Regions from separate parts of the Streptomyces boninensis genome, predicted to be linked through region 1. Evidence: riboswitches for the same ligand, from Rfam matches in the RefSeq annotation. Region 1 holds a riboswitch; each other region holds the start of a gene.
What was found. A riboswitch is a leader RNA that binds a small molecule or an ion and turns the genes downstream of it on or off. The one in region 1 is predicted to bind cyclic di-AMP.
Positions count from the first base shown of each region.

Region 2: linked by a shared signal. The riboswitch ahead of ACNNMR_RS17175 (transglycosylase family protein) and the one ahead of ACNNMR_RS12775 (transglycosylase SLT domain-containing protein) in region 1 are both predicted to bind cyclic di-AMP.
Region 3: linked by a shared signal. The riboswitch ahead of ACNNMR_RS25355 (M23 family metallopeptidase) and the one ahead of ACNNMR_RS12775 (transglycosylase SLT domain-containing protein) in region 1 are both predicted to bind cyclic di-AMP.

Region 1 is NZ_CP183837.1:2,823,313-2,828,444, reverse strand. Features, by position in the region: gene ACNNMR_RS12790 (GlcG/HbpS family heme-binding protein) at 1-530, shown strand, start outside; gene ACNNMR_RS12785 (L-talarate/galactarate dehydratase) at 588-1,712, opposite strand; gene ACNNMR_RS12780 (SDR family oxidoreductase) at 1,828-2,622, opposite strand; cyclic di-AMP (ydaO/yuaA leader) riboswitch at 2,972-3,134, shown strand; gene ACNNMR_RS12775 (transglycosylase SLT domain-containing protein) at 3,139-3,891, shown strand; gene ACNNMR_RS12770 (maleylpyruvate isomerase family mycothiol-dependent enzyme) at 3,995-4,801, opposite strand; gene ACNNMR_RS12765 (formylglycine-generating enzyme family protein) at 4,860-5,132, opposite strand, start outside.
Region 2 is NZ_CP183837.1:3,801,675-3,806,806, reverse strand. Features, by position in the region: gene ACNNMR_RS17190 (5-(carboxyamino)imidazole ribonucleotide synthase) at 1-250, shown strand, start outside; gene purE (5-(carboxyamino)imidazole ribonucleotide mutase) at 247-765, shown strand; gene ACNNMR_RS17180 (dipeptidase) at 883-1,992, shown strand; cyclic di-AMP (ydaO/yuaA leader) riboswitch at 2,269-2,438, shown strand; gene ACNNMR_RS17175 (transglycosylase family protein) at 2,442-3,662, shown strand; gene ACNNMR_RS17170 (VOC family protein) at 3,743-4,120, opposite strand; gene ACNNMR_RS17165 (CGNR zinc finger domain-containing protein) at 4,191-4,715, shown strand; gene ACNNMR_RS17160 (UDP-glucose dehydrogenase family protein) at 4,824-5,132, opposite strand, start outside.
Region 3 is NZ_CP183837.1:5,545,673-5,550,804, forward strand. Features, by position in the region: gene ACNNMR_RS25345 (lysylphosphatidylglycerol synthase domain-containing protein) at 1-1,111, opposite strand, end outside; gene ACNNMR_RS25350 (PP2C family protein-serine/threonine phosphatase) at 1,223-2,356, shown strand; cyclic di-AMP (ydaO/yuaA leader) riboswitch at 2,625-2,776, shown strand; gene ACNNMR_RS25355 (M23 family metallopeptidase) at 2,788-3,894, shown strand; gene ACNNMR_RS25360 (RNA polymerase sigma factor) at 4,238-4,804, shown strand; gene ACNNMR_RS25365 (hypothetical protein) at 4,801-5,132, shown strand, end outside.

The sequences.
Region 1 (5,132 bases):
TCACCGCCGGCGGCGCCGTTCTCGCCGCCGTCGCGGTCGGCACCGTCGGCGCCGTCTCCGCCTCCGCCGGCGCCCCGGACGCCGCCGCGAAGGCCCCGGTCCAGGCGGCCGCCGCGGACAGCAACCTGACGACCTCCACGCACCTGAGCACCGCCGCCGCCACCAAGGCCGCGAACGCCGCTCTGGACGCGGCGAAGAAGGAGAACCAGAAGGTCTCCGTCGCCGTCGTGGACCGCAACGGCAACACCATCCTGACCCTCCGCGGCGACGGTGCGGGCCCGCAGTCGTACGAGTCGGCCGAGAAGAAGGCGTACACCGCCGTCTCCTGGAACGCCCCGACCTCCGAGCTCACCAAGCGCCTGGAGCAGGCCCCGACGCTGAAGGACATCCCCGGCACCCTCTTCCTCGCCGGCGGCGCGCCGGTGAAGGCCGACGAGGCCCCGATCGCGGGCATCGGCGTCGCGGGCGCCCCGTCCGGCGACCTGGACGAGAAGTTCGCCCAGGCGGGCGTGGCGGCGCTGGCGCAGTAAGCGCCGGGAGACCGGCAGTTGCAGGGGGTCTGGGGGCATCGCCCGCAGACCCCCTGCCTACGCGCGCGTGAGCTCGCAGCTGTCCACGGTCCAGGCCCGCGCCTGCTCGCTCAGCGACAGCCCCAGGCCCGCCCGCGAGGGCACCAGCATCCGGCCGTCCGCGATCTCCATCCGCTCCTCGAAGAGCGGCTCCAGCCACTCGAAGTGTTCCACCCACGTCGCGTGCGGGTACGCCGCCGCCAGGTGCAGGTGCAGCTCCATCGCGAAGTGCGGGGCCAGCTGCAGGCCCCGGTGCTCGGCGAGCGCGGCCACCTTCAGGAACTGCGTGATCCCGCCGACCCGCGGCGCGTCCGGCTGGATGATGTCGCAGGCCCGGCCCTCGATCAGCGCGATGTGCTCCGCGGCGCCCGCGAGCATCTCGCCGGTCGCGACCGGCGTGTCCAGTGCGGCGGCGAGCGCCGCGTGGCCCTCGGTGTCGTACGCGTCGAGGGGCTCCTCGATCCAGGTCAGCCCGAACGACTCCATCGCCCGGCCGACGCGCAGCGCCGTGGTGCGGTCCCACTGCTGGTTGGCGTCCACCATCAGCGGCACCTCGTCGCCGAGGTGGGAGCGTACGGCCTCCAGCCGCTTGAGGTCCGCCGCGGTGTCCGGCTGGCCGACCTTGATCTTGATGCCGCCGATGCCGCGCTCCAGGGAGGCGGTGGCGTTGGCGCAGACCTCGTCGATGGGGGTGTGGAGGAAGCCGCCGGAGGTGTTGTAGCAGCGGACCGAGTCGCGGTGGGCGCCGAGGAGTTTGGCGAGCGGGAGGTTCGCGCGGCGGGCCTTGAGGTCCCACAGGGCGACGTCGAGCGCGGCGATGGCCTGGGTGGCGAGGCCCGTACGGCCGACGGAGGCGCCGGACCAGACCAGCTTCGTCCACAGCCGCCCGATGTCGCTGGGGTCCTCGCCGAGCAGGTCGCCGGCGACCTCCTGCGCGTGGGCGTACTGGCCGCGCCCGCCCGCGCGCTTGGAGTAGCTGAAGCCGAGCCCCTCGTGCCCGTCCTCGGTGGTTATCTCGGCGAAGAGCATCGCCACCTCGGTCATCGGCCGCTGCCGGCCCGTCAGCACCTTGGCGTCGCTGATGGGCGTCGCCAGCGGGAGCGTGACGGAGGAGAGTCGGATGCGGCTGATGCGATCGGGCATGGAAACTCTCCTGTGCATATATGTGAACCGGGGTTGCGTATCTGAATCATGACTAGGCAACCATGGTGAGTCAGGAGAGGGCAAGGGTGCGTCGGCGAACCCGCCGGTCAGCGCGTCAGCGCAAGCCGTGCCGCCGCGCCGTGAGCCGCAGCATCGTCTCCCGCGGGATGAACCGCCGCAGTGTGAAGACCAGCGGCGCATTGCTCCCCACCGCGTACAGCGCCCGCGGCCGCCCGGCCTCGATGGCCTTCAGTACGGTCGCGGCCACCCGCTCCGCCGAGACCCCGCTCTCCTCGTTCGCGTTGAGCGCGGCGAGCATGGTGTCGTATTCGCCCCGGTACGGGGAGTCCGCCGCCACGTACTGCGTGCGCCGCCCGCTGATCCCGGTCGCGATCGAACCCGGCTCCACGGCCGTGACCCCGACCCCGTACTTGGCCACCTCGCCCCGTGCGGCGAACGCGAAGCCCTTGATGGCCGCCTTGGAGGCGACATACGAGGAGCGGTACGCGAGCGGGAAGCTCGCCAGCATCGAGCCGACCATCACCACCCGCCCGTAGCCGCGCTCGCGCATGCCCGGCAGCAGCAGCTGGGTGAGGCGGACGGCGCCGAAGACATTGGTCTGGAAGAGCCGGCGGACCGCGTCGGGCGGCAGCTCCTCGATCGGGCCGCTCTGGCTCTCGCCCGCGTTATTGACCAGGATGTCCACTTTGCCCGCCGCCGCGGCGCAGGCTTCGAGGCTCGCGTCGTCGGTGAGGTCGAGCGGGAGGTAGGTTACGCCGGGCACCGGCTCGGCGACCTTCTCCGGGTCGCGGCTGGTCCCGTACACCGTGTGTCCGCGCTGCACGAGGGCGGCGGCGACGGCGGCACCGATGCCGGAAGAGGCGCCGGTGATGAGGGCGGTCCTGGGCATGTGATTACCTCCCGGTAGGTGGGCGGCAGCCTAATCGCTGCGGGGGTGCACGCCGAGGGCCGCGGGCAGTTGGCCCGCCTCGTAAGTGAATGTCCGTTTTGGGGAGTTCAGGACCAAAGTCGTGACAAGGGTCACTCTGACGAGGTCCGGCGCGGTGGCGCCTTTCCCAGTTTCCCGTCCGTAAGCGGGAGTTGAGCGCGCGCCGCATACCTGTCAATGGTCCTTTCGCGGGGAATCCGGGCGGCGTGAATTGTTTCTTTGAATTCGAGGCTTGTCTCCCTTACGGGTCTCTGCCTAGGGTCGGCGACCAGCCGGACGGACCGCCTAATCCTGCCGCCGCCCGGTACCCGACCAAACACCGCTCACGGCAGGAGCGGGGGAACCAGGTAAGTCGCCGGTCCGGCCATCGGAATGAAACGGCCAGGAACGGCTTGGGGTGAAGTCGCCGAACGGCGGCCGGGCAGCTCCAGCCCGAACCCGACAGCTCACCTCGTAGGCGCCGGAGAGGAATTCGTCATGCCCGCAAAGGGAAAGCACCGCCGTCCCAAGAAGAGTTCGATCGGCCGCGGCATAGCCGTGGCCGGCACCAGCGCCACCGCCCTGGCCCTGCCGCTGATCGGCGCCAATGTCGCGGGCGCCGCGGAAAAGTCCGCCCCGGCCGCTGCCCCCGAGCGCGCCGTGGCCAAGGCCGCCGCGGCCGCGCCGCAGGCGGGCACCGCCACCACCTACGCGGTGGCCAAGGGTGATTCGCTGTCCACCATCGCCCACGAGCACGACGTGGACGGCGGCTGGAAGGCGCTGTACGAGGACAACAAGAAGGCCATCGGCGACAACCCGCGCGTTATCCGCCCGGGCCAGAAGCTGACCGTCGACGGCGCGAAGAAGGCCGCCGAGCCCAAGGCCGACAAGACGTCCGCAAAGCCCGCCGCGGCAAAGCAGGCGAGCTACCCCGACAACCTCGACGGCTGGATCAACGAGGCCCTCTCCATCATGAAGGAGAAGGGAATCCCCGGCTCGTACGACGGAATTCACCGCAACATCATGCGTGAGTCCGGCGGCGACCCGAACGCGCAGAACGGCTGGGACATCAACGCCCAGAACGGCACCCCGTCCAAGGGTCTGCTCCAGGTAATCCAGCCGACCTTCGACGCGTATCACGTCGACGGCACCTCGACCAGCCTCACCGATCCGGTGGCGAACATCGTGGCCGCGAGCAATTACGCGGCCGACCGGTATGGCTCGATCGACAATGTGAACGGTCCGTACTGAGTGATCCGGTAGGGGCGTAGAGACCTGTAGAGACCAAGAGGCGGACGGCTGTTGCTCGGGGGCAGTCGTCCGCCTCTTCGTTTGTCCGGTTACTTGTGTTTGGTTACTTGCGCAGCCAGAAGCTCGTCCGCTCCAGCCACAGCGCCAGCAGCTCCGTATCGCCGTGCGTCTCCAGGTCCGCGATCCTGCGGCGGCCGTACAGCAGCAGCTGCAGGTCGCCGAGCGGGGCGCGCACCGCGACCGCGGCCTTGGTGTGCGTCCGCCGCCAGTACGGCAGTTCGCCGGTGAGGTCGACATACCACTCGGCGGGGTCGTCGCCGCCGGCCGGGTCCGTGCCGTGCAGATGGAGGGTGCGGCCCGGGCCGAGGAGCGGCGGCGCGTCCGCCGGGGCCGCCTCCAGGACGCGGGGGAGGGCGGCGAAGCCCATCCACTCGTCCACCGCGTCCTGCGCCATCACCGGGTCCGCGGCGAACGGGACTTGGGTGGCGAAGGCGGCGTCCGCGGCGTGCACGGTCGTCTCATGCGTCATCCGGCGGGCCCAGAACAGGGCGGTGCCACCCGGCGCGACGGTCCACAGCGGCGCGTCGGGCCCGGCCTCCCGCAGCGCGTCGGTGAGCTGCGCGGCGCCCTCGTCGACCCACTGGTCCAGGGCGGCGGGCGCGGCCGCGCCGCCGGGCGCCGCGACGTCGTAGGTGGCGTCATGGCCGACCGGACCGGTGGCCCGGGTCCGTACGACCTCCGCCGCCCAGCGATGGGTGCCGCCCACATGCCGGGCGAGCTCGATGAGGGTCCAGCCGGGGCAGTCCGGCACCTCGGCCGCGGCGGGGTCGCCGAGCTTCAGCGCGGCCCGCAATGCGTCGGCGCGGGAACGGATTTCGGTGCAGTACGCCTCAAAGCTCACGTCAGTCACGGGTCCACGGTAACCAGACCGACCGACATCGGGAGCTAAGCGGCCTCGGGGAGACGGCTCAGCGCGCGCAGCGGAACCCGATGTTGCCGCCCGAGCTGTCCGGCTCATTGCTGCTGCGGGCGGCGACGCGGTAGCGGTTGCAGTACGAGCGGTGGCACATGTACGAGCCGCCCCGCATGATCCGCGAGGTGCCGGAGGGCGGCCCGGCGGGGTTGCGGCGCGGTGCGCCCTCCTGCGCGTGCCAGTCCGGGCTGAACCAGTCGGCGCACCACTCCCACACGTTGCCCGAGACGTTGTACAGCCCGAAGCCGTTGGGCTCGTACGCGTCCAC
Region 2 (5,132 bases), 980 kb from region 1:
GGGCGACCCGCGCCCGCGCGCGAAGTGGACGGTCATGGCGAATGTCCTCGGCGGCGACTACCCGGACATGTACCAGGGCTACCTGCACTGCATGGCCCGCGACCCGGGCTTGAAGATCCACATGTACGGCAAGGACGTGAAGCCCGGCCGCAAGGTCGGCCACGTGAACGTCTACGGCGACGACCTGGCCGACGTGCGCGAGCGCGCCCGGCACGCCGCCGACTACCTGCGAGGAACGATCACCGAATGACCACTCCCGAGTCCGCCGAGACCCCGCTGGTCGGCATCGTCATGGGCTCCGACTCCGACTGGCCGGTCATGGAGGCCGCGGCCCAGGCGCTCGCCGAGTTCGAGGTCCCGTACGAGGTCGACGTCGTCTCCGCGCACCGGATGCCGCGCGAGATGGTCGCGTACGGGGAGGCCGCGGCGGACCGCGGCCTCAAGGCGATCATCGCGGGCGCGGGCGGCGCCGCCCACCTCCCGGGCATGCTCGCGTCGGTCACGACGCTCCCCGTGATCGGCGTCCCGGTCCCGCTGAAGTACCTCGACGGCATGGACTCGCTCCTGTCGATCGTGCAGATGCCGGCCGGGGTGCCGGTGGCGACGGTGTCGATCGGCGGGGCGCGTAATGCGGGGCTGCTGGCGGTCCGTATGATCGCGGCGAACGATGCCGACCTGCGTCGGCGGATGGCCGAATTCCAGAGTGAGCTGAACGAACTCGCCACGGAGAAGGGCCGCCGCCTGCGCAAGCGCGCCGCCGAATAAGCAGCCCGTCCGGCGTTTGAGACTGCAATTGATTTGCGGCTCTGCCGCGGGGGGCGCGAAGCGCCGACAGGGGGTCCGGGGCACAGCCCCGTGTCCTCGGAACGGGAGACGCCGACGATGGCCGACCACCTCGCACACGCCCGCGCGCTCCTCGCCGAGCACCCCGTCGTGGACGGCCACAACGACCTCCCCTGGGCGCTGCGCAAGCAGGTGGCGTACGACCTCGCGCAGCGCGACGTCGCGCAGGACCAGAGCGCGCACCTCCACACCGACATTCCGCGGCTGCGGCAGGGCGGTGTGGGTGCGCAGTTCTGGTCCGTTTTCGTCTCCACCGAGCACGCCGGCGACGACGCCGTCAGCGCCGTCCTGGAGCAGGTCGACTGCGTCAAGCGGCTCGTGGAGCGGCACCCGGCCGACCTGAAGCTCGCGCTCACCGCCGACGACATGGAGGCGGCCCGCGCCGAGGGCCGTATCGCCTCGCTCATGGGCGCCGAGGGCGGCCACTGCATCAATAACTCCCTCGCCACCCTCCGCGCCCTCCACGAGCTCGGCGTCCGCTACATGACGCTGACGCACAACGACAACACCGACTGGGCGGACTCGGCGACCGACGAGCCCGCGCACGACGGCCTCACGGACTTCGGCGAGGAGGTCGTCCGCGAGATGAACCGCCTCGGCATGCTCGTCGACCTCTCCCACGTGGCGCCGGCCACGATGCACGACGCCCTCCGCGTCACCGAGGCGCCGGTGATCTTCTCGCACTCCTCCTCCCGCGCGGTGAACGACCACCCCCGGAACATCCCGGACGACGTCCTCGCTCAGCTCCCCGCGAACGGCGGCGTGGCAATGGCCACTTTCGTACCGAAATTCATCCTGCCGCGCCTCGGTGACGAGACCGAGGAGCAGCAGGCGACCCGCGCCACCGCCGCCGTCGTCGCCGACCATCTCGACCACATGCGCGAGGTCGCCGGCATCGACCACATCGGCATCGGCGGCGACTACGACGGCGTTGCCCACACTCCGACGGATATGTCCGATGTGAGCGGATACCCAACGCTCGTAGCCGAATTGCTCCGCCGTAACTGGTCGGAATCCGACCTCGCCCGCCTCACGTGGCGCAATGCCGTACGCGTACTCAAGGACGCTGAATCGGTCGCAACGGACATCTCGGGGCGTCGTGGTGCATCTGTCCGGGTGTTCCAACTCCCCGGTGACACAGCTCACTAAGGCAATTTTCATGGACATCGAGGGGTGCCGCCCCCGGTGTCCATTTTGCTTCCCTTGCGTCATCTCCCCAGGTAACGGCGCCATTTGAGGGCGTGCTTGCTTTTCGTCACATCGCTCTGAGTGCGGTGATCCACCGCAGCGGGTGAGGTTTGTGATCTGCGGCGCCGCAATCGCCGCTTGTTTCCCGGAAATCGATGTGTTTACGGTGCTCGCCGTGTCCGGCTGAAATGTCCGGGCGCCTCGCAGCCGAACGCCTAATCCTGTCGGCGGCCGCGGGTGAACGACACACCGTCTTTACGGCAGGAGCGGGGGACCCAGGTAAGCCGCCGGAGCTGTGCCGCTCAATACACAGCACCGGCTTGGGGTGAAGTCGCGCATCCCCACGCGACCGGGCATCTCCAGCCCGAACCCGACAGCTCACCTCGCAGGCGTCGGAGAGGAGCATGCCCATGTCCGCACGCGGACGTCACCGTCGTCTCGGTCGAATAGCCAAGAAGCGCGCCACTCTCGTCCTCGCCGCCGGTGGCGCGGGCGTAGCCATCCCGATGATCGCGGGCGGCTCGGCCCACGCCGCCTCCGTCGACACCTGGGACCAGGTCGCCAAGTGCGAGGCCGGCGGCAACTGGTCCACCAACACCGGCAACGGCTACTACGGCGGCCTGCAGTTCTCGCAGTCCACCTGGGCGGCCCATGGCGGCACCAAGTACGCCGCCACCGCCGACAAGGCCACCAAGGCCCAGCAGATCGAGATCGCCGAGAAGGTCCTCGACTCGCAGGGCCCGGGCGCCTGGCCGAACTGCGGCCCCGCCGCCGGCCTCGCCAAGGGCGGCCCGGCCCCGCAGACGCAGGCCGAGGCCCCGAAGCAGGAGGCCGCGCCCAAGCAGGAGGCCCCGAAGCAGGAGGCCCCCAAGCAGGACTCCTCGAACGAGGAGTGGGGCACCAAGGCCGCCAAGCCGGCCCCGCAGCAGAAGCAGACCAAGCCGGGCACGTACACCGTGGTCAAGGGCGACACCCTCTCCGACATCGCGCACAAGCACGACGTCAAGGGCGGCTGGCACGCCATCTACGACGGCAACAAGAAGACCATCGGCGGCGACCCCGACCTGATCTTCCCGGGCCAGAAGTACGACTTCGACGGCGACCGCGACGTCACCTTCGAGAAGAAGGCCGCCGCGCCGAAGCAGGAGGCCCCGAAGCAGGAGGCCCCCAAGACCAAGACGAAGCAGGCGGCTGACAGCGCTTCCTCCTCTTCGTCCGACGGCTTCGTCCGCCCGGTCCCGGGCTCCGTCTCCACCCCGTACGGCGCGGGCGGCGGCATGTGGTCCTCAGGCAGCCACACCGGCGTCGACTTCACGGCCGGCACCGGCACCCCGGTGAAGTCCGTGGCCGCGGGCACCGTCGTCAAGGCCGGCAACGGCGCCGACGGCGGCGCGTACGGCAATGCGATCGTCGTGAAGCTCGAGGACGGCCGCTACGCCCAGTACGCCCACCTGTCGTCCATCTCGGTGTCCGCGGGCCAGTCCGTGAAGGCGGGCGACCAGCTCGGCCTCTCCGGCGCCACCGGCAACGTCACCGGCCCGCACCTGCACTTCGAGATCCGCAGCGGCGCCGAGTACGGCTCGGATATCGACCCGGTCCAGTACCTGCGTTCGCACGGCGTCAGCCTCTAAGCGCGGCAGCTAGCCGATACGGCAAACCCCCGGTTCCGGCGGACCGGGGGCTTTGTCGTGTTTGCGTACGAGCGCGGCGCTCAGCAGGCGCACAGGCAGAACGGGTGCCCGGCCGGATCCGCGTACACCCGCCACCGGCCCTCGCCGATCTGATCGTCGAGCAGCTTCGCGCCGAGCGCCAGCACGCGCTCCTGCGCGGCGTCCAGCTCCGCCCGCGGCACCTCCAGGTCGAGGTGGAACTGCTGGCCGCGCTCCCCGTTCGGCCAGTCCGGCGGGACGTAGTCCGCGGACTGCTGGAAGGCCAGCACCTGTCCGCCGGGCGCGGCGAACTCCACCCAGTCGGGCTCGGCCGGGTCCCCCTTGATCTCGCCCCCGTCCAGGATCGCGCGGTAGAACTCCGCGAGCGCACGGTTGTCCGGACAGTCCAGCGCTACGGGCCCCAGCTTGGCGATGGCCATGGCGTTACTCCTTCAGGCGCTTTACCGGTAACGGCTTCTCGTTACCCCATGATGGGGTGACACAGGTAACATGGCAAGGGTGGACACTCCGCCGGGCCTGCAGCTGATCCAGGATTTCGTGAACACCCTGGACGTGGAGACGGGCCAGGACGACCTGGAGTCGTTCCTGACCGACACGCGGGTCTCCGCCCTGTCCCTCCGCAAACGCGACCTGCCGCCGCTCACCCGCCTCCGCGAGACGCTGCGGGCGGTGTGCCTGGCGCACGCGGGGGCCGCGCTGCCGCCGGACGCGCGACGGGAGCTGGAGGGCCTGCTGGCGGCGGCTCCCTTGCGGGTGACGCTGTCACGGGAGGGCGGCGCTGAGCTGGAGCCCGACCCCAGGCTGCAGCGAGTGGAGGCGCTGACGGCCCGTATCGCCGCCGCGATCGCCGCGGGGGCGGCGGACGGCACGTGGGCCCGACTCAAGGCCTGCGAGGCCGAGGACTGCCTATGGGCGTACTACGACCGCAGCCCGGCGGGCCGCCGCCGCTGGTGCACGATGGCGGTGTGCGGAAGCCGCGCGAAGATGAGGACATACCGCACTCGGCAGCGCTAGGAGGGGACGGGGTGGAACGACGCCGCCGAAAAAACCCAGCACCGAGCAGCAGCCGACCACCAGGTTTTTTCGGTGGTGTCGTGGAACCCCGTCCCCGGCCCACGCGCCCTACGCGTTCGGCCGCCCCATCCCGCGATACGTCCACCCGGCCGCCCGCCACTTCTCCGGGTCGAGGGCGTTCCGGCCGTCGACGATGCACCGCCGCGCGGCCACCGCGCCCAGCTCCGCCGGGTCCAGCTCGCGGAATTCGCGCCACTCCGTCAGGTGCAGCACCACATCCGCGCCGCGCACGGCCTCCAGCGCCGACTCCTCGTATCCCAGCGTCGGGAAGAGCCGCCGCGCGTTGTCCATCCCCTTCGGGTCGTACACCGTCACCTGGCCGCCCTGCAGATGGATCTGCCCGGCGACATTCAGCGC
Region 3 (5,132 bases), 2.7 Mb from region 1:
GCTCGGCGTCGTCCAGCAGCAGCTGCAGGTCGGCGGCGGCGACGCTGCCGGCTTCGAGGCGGGTCACCCAGACCGCGCCGTCCTCGCCTACGAGGAATGCCCCGGCCGACAGCCGCCGGTGGCTGATGTGGTGCCGGTGCAGCTCGGCGACGGTCTCCCAGATCTTGTGGAGCAGTTCGTCGGTGGGCGCCTCCCCCTCCCCCTCCTCCTCCGTGAGCGGCCGCGCGTCCGGATGCTCGTACCCGAGCAGCACAGCATCCGGGCTCAGCTTGCGCACCAGCAGCAATCGCGGCGTGCGGATGCCCGAGTCGCGCACCGCCAGCGACAGCAGCGTCCGCTGCTCCACCGCGGCCTGCAGCGAGCCGAGAAAGCCCTCGCTGCGCGCCGCCCTGCGCACCCGCAGCCACTGGTACAGCCGGTAGCCGAGCCCGGCCGTCGCCCGGTCCCGGTCGAGTACGACGACATCCAGGTCGCCGGGCCCGTAACCCTCCTCGGCGAGCGCCCCCTCGATATCGGCGTCCGTCGGCCTGAGCTCCACGCTGCCGCGTAGCCACCGCACCCCGAACGCCACCGCCCGGCCCAGCGCGAACGACGCCACCACCCCGATCAGCGTCGCGTCATGCCCGGCCAGCGCGGCGGCCGCGGTCACGACGAGGCCGGTCCAGGCGGCGTTGCGCAGCCAGAGCCGGTCGCCGAAGCCGACGAGGGTGATGAAGGCGACGACACAGGCGATGTAGAGGTGCAGCGGCGCGACCTCGCGGCCGGTCCCCGGCACCTCGGCGACCGCCTCCCGCAGCGCCTCCGGGCCGGGCCCCAGCACCAGCAGATTGATCCCGAAGGCGGCCAGATACGTGATCAGCGCCGCCAGCACCCCGTCGGTGACCAGCCGCCCCTCGCGCCGCAGCAGCCGCTCGGTGGCGGCCGCGATGGGCGCGAGAGCCATCACCACCCCGGACGCGAAGACGATCGGCCCGATCAGCAGCCCGGGCGCGGCCCGTACCAGCACGGCCCCGCCGAGCAGCGCGGCGACCACCGCGACGTCGAACAGGAACCGGGCCCGGTCGACCGGCCGGCGCACGACGCGGGGTGTCGAGGAGGGTGCAGTGGCCACACTCCACGCTCGCCCTTGCCGGGGTGCGCGGCCAGCCGGGACGCGGATACGGGTGACCCGGCTGGCGGTCATCCACTCGCCGCACCCCCGAGCCCGGGCGAGGGTAAAGGGGTGCGGAAGAGAGGAGGTGACGGACCCACTGGCGATGCCGGCGATCTGACGCCGCTCCGCCTGATCCTGCAGGTGCTGCCGCCGATCCTCATCGTCGCCGGCGCGATCTTCTACCGGATAACCCCGCCCGGCCTCACCGCCTCCCCCTTCTTCGCCGCCGCACCGCTCATCGCCGCGCCCCTCTACACGCTGCGCGGCACCATCGCCGTGGTCGTCGCCACCCTCGCCACCGACATCGGTCTCGACGTGTGGAACGGCACCGCCGTCCAGCCCGACGCGATCACCGAGATGTCGACGACCTCCGTCATCGGCCTCATCGCCATCATCGTCAACCGCCTCTCCACCCGCGCCGACCGCCGCCTCGCCTCCGCCCGCTACGTCTCCGAGACCGCCCAGCGCGCCGTCCTCCCCACCCCCGAGGACCGCATCGGCGGCCTGAACGTCGCCGCCCGCTACATCGCCGCCGACGCCGACGCCCGCATCGGCGGCGACCTGTACGCCGTCCAGGACACCCCGTACGGCGTCCGTGCCATCGTCGGCGACGTACGCGGCAAGGGGCTCGGCGCGGTGGAGGCGGTGGCCGTGGTGATCGGCGCGTTCCGGGAGGCGGCGGAGCAGGAGCCGGACCAGGCCGGCCTCGCCGCCCGGCTGGACGCGGCGCTGCTGCGGGAGGGCGTGCGGCGGGAGGGACTTGACCGCTTCGAGGGTTTTACGACGGCGGTGCTGGCGGAGTTCACCAAGGGCAGCTCCGTTCTCCGGGTGGTGAACCGCGGCCACCCCGCCCCCCTCGTCCTCCACGCCGACGGCTCCGTACACAAGGTGGAGCCCGAGGAGGCCTCCCTGCCCCTCGGCGTCACCGAACTCGGCCACTGGCCGGACGAAACGGTCGAGGTGGACTTCCCGCCCGGCGCCACCCTCGTGCTGTTCACCGACGGCGTCACCGAGGCGCGGGACCGGCGCGGGTGCTTCTACGACCCGTACGAGCGGCTGGGCGGTCGGATCTTCCGCGGGCCCGAGGAGTTGCTCGACGGCCTCATAGAGGATGTGGCCCGGCACACCGGCGGGCTCACCGCGGACGACACGGCGCTGCTCGCGATATCACGCACCGTGACGGATCACCCGCCCTCCGCATAACAAGTACCGCACGATCGTTTAACGGCCGTGACCTACTTCTAGCCATCGGTGGCGGCAACTTGTCCGCTTCTGCCGCCTGATATCCGTAACGTCATTGTCAGATGGCTGAGTCAATCCCCTGAACGACTTGGAATCAGACCCCTCTCTCTACTAGCGTTCGATAACGCAGCGCGGTCGTCACTGCCGCCGCAAGAGGCGGCACCGTGCGCCGTCGCCGAATCCCGTAAGTGAAACAACTGCAGAAGCTGCGAACGCCAGATCAACAACAGCAAGACCAGCACCATGCATTGCGACACCGAGGGAACCGGGGAACCAACTTCCTTGGGGTGAATCGGACAGCCTCCCGCCAGAGGCCGCCCGTAGGAGACCTTCCTGCTCCGAACCCGTCAGCTAACCCGGTAGGCGAGAAGGAAGGAAAGGAGTACGCCCGCGTGGCGTCCTATAGGCGTGGCCCCGGTCCCGAGGCTCAGTACGACCCTTACGAGCCGGGCCCGTACGGCTATGACGAGGGATACAGCGACGGTCCCTACGAAGACTGGGACCCCGGTTACGACGACGGCTTCCGCCCGTCGTCCCGCCGCCGTCGTCCTGCCAAGCAGCGCGGCTCGATGGCGCGCAGCGGTGCGGTCCTCGGCGTCGGTGTCATAGCGGCGGTCGGCGCGGGATCCTCCATATCCCAGGCGCAGTCCAAGCCCCCGGTCGCGATATCCATGCCGGACATGGGCCCGGTCTCCGACGTCGCGGGCAAGGTCAACGACAGCCTCCCGGACGCCGAATCCCTCCCGGGCGTCGGCGACCTGATGCCGTCGCAGGAGGACGAGGGTCCGGCCCCCGGCACCAAGACCACCACCCCCTTCACCCAGGCCGGCCTCAGCAGCGAAGAGGTCGCCTCCGGCGAGGCCAACTCCGGCGAGGCGCTGCGCGCCCGCATCATGGAGCAGGCCGAGGCGCAGCAGGCGCAGGCCGACGAGAAGGAACGCGTCGCCATGCAGGCCTCGGCGGCGCAGAAGGCCACCGAAGAGGCCGAGGCGGCCAAGAAGAAGGAACTCGCGGAGAAGAAGAAGGCCGCGATCGAGGCCAAGCGCAAGGCCGAGGAAGAGGCCCGCCGCAAGGCGGAGGCGGAGCGCCTGCGCAAGCTGGCGGCGTCGTACATCGTCCCGGTCTCGAACTACACGTTGACCGCCACCTTCGGCGAGACCAGCTCCCACTGGGCCACCACCCACACCGGCCAGGACTTCGCCGCCCCCACCGGCACCCCGATCAAGGCCCTGCACTCCGGCACCATCACGGAGTCCGGCTGGGCGGGTTCGTACGGCTACCGCACCATCCTGACGCTCGACGACGGTACGGAGATCTGGTACTGCCACCAGTCCTCCATCATCAAGACCAGCGGCAAGGTCACGACCGGCGACGTCATCGGCCGCGTAGGCGCGACCGGCAACGTCACCGGCCCCCACCTCCACCTCGAAGTCCGCCCGGGCGGCGGCGACCCGGTCGACCCGATGCCGTGGCTGCGCAAGAACGGCGTGGGGATCTGACGACCGGGCCGCACACCCGTCCGTCCCACTGAGGAACGGCGCGACACCGGAGCAACTTCCCCCGCTTGGCTCCGGTGGGCGGCAGCTCAACGCTGCCTGAACGGCGGCAGGCGGGACGGGCTTCACCCCTGTCCCGCCCGCCGACCACCCCCGCAACACCCCCGTCCCCCGCTGGCGCTTCCCCGCGCCCCCAGAAACCGCCGGCGGCCCTGGTGGCCTACCCCCCGACACCAGGGCCGTCGGCTTCTGCATACGTCTTTGGACGCTCTCCCCGAACGCTCCCCGCCCCAGAATGCAAGTAGGGGTGAGGCCGCCGTGGTGGCGGCTGTTGGAGGGGAGTGGCATGGATGACAGCACCGACGACCACCTGTTGGCCCGCTCCGTAAGCGACCCATCGGCCTTCGAGCCCCTGGTGGACCGGCATTCCACCGCGCTGCACGGCTATCTCGCGCGCCGGGCTCCCGCGGCGGCCGACGATCTGCTATCGGAGGTGTGGTTACGGGCCTTCGCAGGCCGTCGCGCGTACGTGGCCGCCCGCGGCTCGACGAGAGCCTGGCTCTTCGGCATAGCGCGGAACGTACTGGTGCAACACTGGCAACAGACGGCTCGCGGCGCGCACCGTCTCACAGGCGGGTCTTCGCCGGGCGACCCGTGGGAGGCGGTGGACGCCCGCCTGGACGCGGCGGCGATGGCCCCACGGCTCCGCCGCAGCCTCGCCGAATTGCCTGCGGTGGAACGCGAACTACTCCTGCTGGTGGCCTGGGAACAACTCACGCCAACGGAAGCAGCCGCCGTAGTCGGCATCCCCGCCGGCACCGCCCGCTCCCGGCTGCACCGGGCCCGCACACGGCTCCGCGCGGAGCTGTCCGGCATCGCAATTCTCACTCCGCTGACGGGAGAACTCTCATGACGACGACGAGTAAGGACGTACTCGACTTTCCGGGCGCAGCGGAACTGGTGACGGCGGGGGAGGTGGCGCCGCCGCGAGGGGAGGTGGTCGAGGCGGCACGGATGGCGGTGCGTGAGGAGGCGGTTGGGGAGGAACCCAGGCAGCGCTTGGGCAGCCGAGGCCGATTGATCGCTGCTGCGATCACGGTGGCGGCGGTGGCCGCGGGAGCGGCAGCGATCCCGGTGATCAGCCTGGACGGGTCCAACACTCCGGCGAACAGCGCAGCAGCGGCAGACTTCCTCAACTCCGCAGCCGACAACGCGGCATCACAGCCGCCGGGCACGGGCCC